Regions from separate parts of the Psychrilyobacter sp. genome, predicted to be linked through region 2. Evidence: riboswitches for the same ligand, from Rfam matches in the RefSeq annotation. Region 2 holds a riboswitch; the other holds the start of a gene.
What was found. A riboswitch is a leader RNA that binds a small molecule or an ion and turns the genes downstream of it on or off. The one in region 2 is predicted to bind lysine.
Positions count from the first base shown of each region.

Region 1: another riboswitch for lysine. It lies ahead of WBG30_RS04145 (aspartate kinase); the one in region 2 lies ahead of nhaC (Na+/H+ antiporter NhaC).

Region 1 is NZ_JBATVM010000088.1:1,280-3,492, reverse strand. It holds gene WBG30_RS04150 (aspartate-semialdehyde dehydrogenase) at 1-27, opposite strand, end outside; gene WBG30_RS04145 (aspartate kinase) at 65-1,267, opposite strand; lysine riboswitch at 1,363-1,537, opposite strand; gene WBG30_RS04140 (M20 metallopeptidase family protein) at 1,737-2,213, shown strand, end outside.
Region 2 is NZ_JBATVM010000004.1:14,240-16,452, reverse strand. It holds gene orr (ornithine racemase Orr) at 1-1,029, shown strand, start outside; lysine riboswitch at 1,078-1,260, shown strand; gene nhaC (Na+/H+ antiporter NhaC) at 1,368-2,213, shown strand, end outside.

The DNA of each region.
Region 1 (2,213 bases), on a different contig from region 2:
TACAATGGCGATGTTATATTTTTTCATGATCTCCTCCTAAATAAATTTTTTAATTATATGTTTTTTATAGATTAAATTCTTTTGCTAGCATTTGAATAGCTACGTTTTTATGTTCTGCAGAGATAGTACATGAGATACTGATCTCAGAAGTAGTTATGTGATAAAAAGGAATTTTATTTGCAGCTAGGGTGTTAAATACTTTGGCTGCAACTCCTGAATAACTTACCATTCCTATCCCAACTAGGGAAAGCATTATTAAATCATGTTTGATCTCTATAGAAATTTCTTGTGACTTTTGATTTAATTCGTCGATGGCTTGTTTTAAAAGGGATTCTTCTCTTTTAAAACAGCTGAAAGAAAGGTCTAAAGTACCAGAAGTAGTTATATTTTGACTTATCATATCGATGTTTAACTCATATTTACCTAAAGTGTTAAAAATATTAGCTACTAAGTTTTCTGAATAAGGAAGGTGTTGGATATTAACCATGAAAATATCTTCGTTGAGGGTTATACCAGTAATGGGCTTATCTTCCATAATTTCGTTTTGATTTAATATGAGAGTACCGTCGTGAGCTCTTAAACTTTGCCCTACATAGATTGGAACATTGTATTTTTTTCCTAATTCAACAGCTCTTGTTTCCATAACACCTGCTCCTAAATTTGCCATTTCCATCATCTCCTCGTAAGATATATTTTGTATTTTTTTAGCCTTTGGATATACTCTAGGGTCGATACCATAAATACCATCTACATCGGTATAGATCTCACACTGTGCTCCTAAACTAGCAGCTAAAGCCACAGCACTGGTATCTGATCCTCCTCTACCTAAGGTAGTGATATCTCCTTCTTGGTTCATTCCTTGAAAACCGGCTACAATGACTATTTTTCCACAATTTAGATGGGAAAGCACTATCTTGGGGTCAACACTCTTTATTCTACTTTTAGTGTGGCAACCTATAGTGGTTATTCCTGCTTGAGCTCCTGTAAGGGAGATAGAGTCTTTACCTAGTTCATTTAGTGCCATAGATAACAGAGCAACAGTCTGCTGTTCACCTGTGGCCATTAGAGTATCTAACTCTCTTATATTTGGTGTTTTAGAAATTTTTTTAGCCATCTCTATTAAGTTATTTGTAGTTTTACCCATGGCAGAAGCAACTACAACTATTTTTTCTCCTGCATCACTTAATTTTGAGATGTGGGAGGCAATCTTTTTTATTTTGTCTAAGTCAGCTAGTGAGCTTCCTCCATATTTGTGTACAATGATCATATTTATCTCCTTTAATAAAAAAATTCTTCAGTAGTGAGAACTACTGAAGAGTAAAATTACATCTAATCAAAAATGAGATAAAAGAATAATCTATAACTTCAAATAGCACCCCATTACCTGTTATGATAACGACAGTTATATGGATCTTATCCATACACCCAACATAGATTTTAGCAGAATCTATATTTCGGCAACTACACCTTTCAAAACAGATCTTAAAATGCCTTCTCCCTGTTTTTACTATTTGTATTCGCAACCTCTATTCTTATGATTTGAAGTAAGTATATCACTAAACATAAAATAAAATATAATATATATAATATATAAGTTATATGAATGGAAAATATAGTAGTAAGTATAATTCGTAATGTATATGTAAAGTATATATAATATATATTTTTAAAAAATAGAAAAATAAGGTTTACTTTTATCTAAGATAAGGATTTAAATTTCTTTTAGGGAGGCAAATATGGATAAAATAGTAGAAAGAATGAAAAAACATAGAAGAAATTTACATGAAATTCCGGAATTAGGATATATGGAAAAAAAGACCCAAGCTTACTTAATAAAGGAAATAACAAAGATGGGGTATGAACCTAAAATAATTTGTGAAACAGGACTTTATATCTATCTAGATGTTGGCTCAGGAGAAACTTACGGGTTTAGGACAGATATTGATGCCCTAACTATCTTAGAAGAAACAGGAACTTCTTATACCTCCAAACATAAGGGGTTTATGCATGCATGTGGACATGATGGTCATATGGCAACCTTGTTAGGATTTATGGAGTATTTAAAAGATAAAAAATTAAAGAAAAATATCCTCCTACTTTTTCAACCTGCTGAAGAAGGTCCAGGAGGAGCTAATGATATTGTAAAAAGTGGGGTTTTGGAAAAATATAATGTCAAAGGGATCTTCGGACTGCATCTATTTCCCAAATTAGAA
Region 2 (2,213 bases):
AAGATAAGAGAAAATGTAAAATTTTTGACAAAAAAATGCAAAGAATCCCAGATAGATGTAGTGGGAGTAACCAAAGTTTTTTCAGGAAGTATAGAGATAGCTAAAACCTTAGTAGAGGGAGGAATAAAATATTTAGGAGATTCTAGAGTGGAAAATTTAAAAAAATATGAAAACCTAGATGTTCCTAAAGTAATGATCCGTTTACCAATGAGATCCCAAATAAAAGAAGTAATAAAACATGTAGATATAAGTTTAAATAGTGAAATATCTACAATAGCTCTCTTAGATAAAGAGGCTGGTAAGCAATATAGGGTCCATAGAATCATTTTGATGCTTGAGTTAGGAGACCTTAGAGAAGGAGTTTTACCAGAAGATGTAGAAGATTATGTAGAACAAATAAATTCTATGAAAAATATTAAATTAGAAGGGATTGGTGTGAATTTGACATGCTATGGAGGGATAATTCCTAGTTTTGATAATTTAGGGCAATTAGAAAAGATTTCAAATTTAATAGAGGAAAAATATGATTTAAAGCTAAATATTATATCAGGAGGTAATTCTAGTAGTCTAGACCTTTTATGGAAAAATAATATGCCTCCTAAAATAAATAATTTAAGATTAGGAGAATCGCTTATTTTTGGTCGTGAAACAGCGTATGGAAAAGAACTGGAAGGCTGTTTTTATGACAGTGTAAAATTAGAGGTAGAAATAATAGAATTAAAAGAAAAACAGTCTTATCCAGTTGGGGAAATTGGATTCAATGCTTTTGGAGAAAAACCTGTGTTTATCGATAGGGGGAAGAGAACACGTGCAATTTTGGCTATTGGAAAGCAGGATGTAGACCAATCTAATCTGGAAGCAATGGATAAAAAAATAATAATATTAGGTGCTAGCAGTGATCACTTGGTATTGGATGTAACCGAATCAAAGAACAAATATCAAGTAGGAGATATCGTAAAATTTAAGTTGAATTATGGGTCTCTTTTACAGTTGACCACATCGCCTTATGTAAAGAAAGTGTTTGATTAGACTTGACAAAGTTAATTATTCATTATAGAATAACTCTCGGAAAAGAAAAATTTAGATAGAGGTCGCAATGTTAAATAGTAATCTTAGGCTAGTAATGACAAGCTTTGAACTTAAGATGAAAGGTAAATTTGCCGAAATATAAAGAAAAAAGTCAAAATTCTTTGTATTGGGATTATGGATAAAATCCATAAGACTGTCACCATATAAAATTGGTGATGTGCTATTAAATGATTTTGAGCATAGACCTTATTTAAGTTTTATTGTTGGAGTTATTGATAGTGTTATCGATAGCTCTTTTTTGTTACTTACAAGTAAAAAAAAACAGGAGGGAATTGATTATGGGGAGTAAGATGAAAAAGGAGACAACGTTTATTTATGCATTGGTACCATTGCTATTTTTAATGGGGAGTTTATTTTATGCAATTCAAATTGCACATATTGATGTACATATACCTATTTTAGCATCAGCATTTTTTGCGGCTGGAGTTGCAATATTTGGTTTAAACTATACATGGAATGAGATAGAAGAGGGAATGATGGAGACTATTAAGATGTCTTTACAAGCAATTATAATTCTTATGATAATTGGAATGGTAGTAGGAACTTGGATTCAGTCTGGTGTAGTACCGACTATGATTTTTTATGGGTTAAAGATTTTATCACCAGGAATATTTTTACCTGCGACAGTTATGATATGTGCTATTGTAGCAATAGCAACTGGTTCATCATGGACAACAGCAGCAACAGTCGGAATTGCACTTATTGGTGTAGGAGAAGGTCTTGGGATACCTAGAAATATAGTTGCCGGTGCTATCATATCTGGAGCATATATGGGAGATAAATTATCACCATTATCAGATACAACAAATTTAGCCCCAGCAATGGCAGGAACAGATTTATTTACACATATTAAACATATGCTATATACAACAGTACCTAGTTTTGTTATAACTCTAATTATGTTCGCATTTCTTGGAAAAAAATATACAGGAGTAGCATTAAATACAGAATTAATTGATAGAATTTTAGGCACTCTAAGTGGTAACTTTAATCTTAATCCTATATTATTATTAGTGCCAGTTATAGTAATCGGTGCAGTAGTGATGAAGGTTCCAGCAATTCCTGGACTATTTTTCGGTTCTATTCTAGGTGGGATAGCATCAATTGTTTTCCAAGGGGCAACA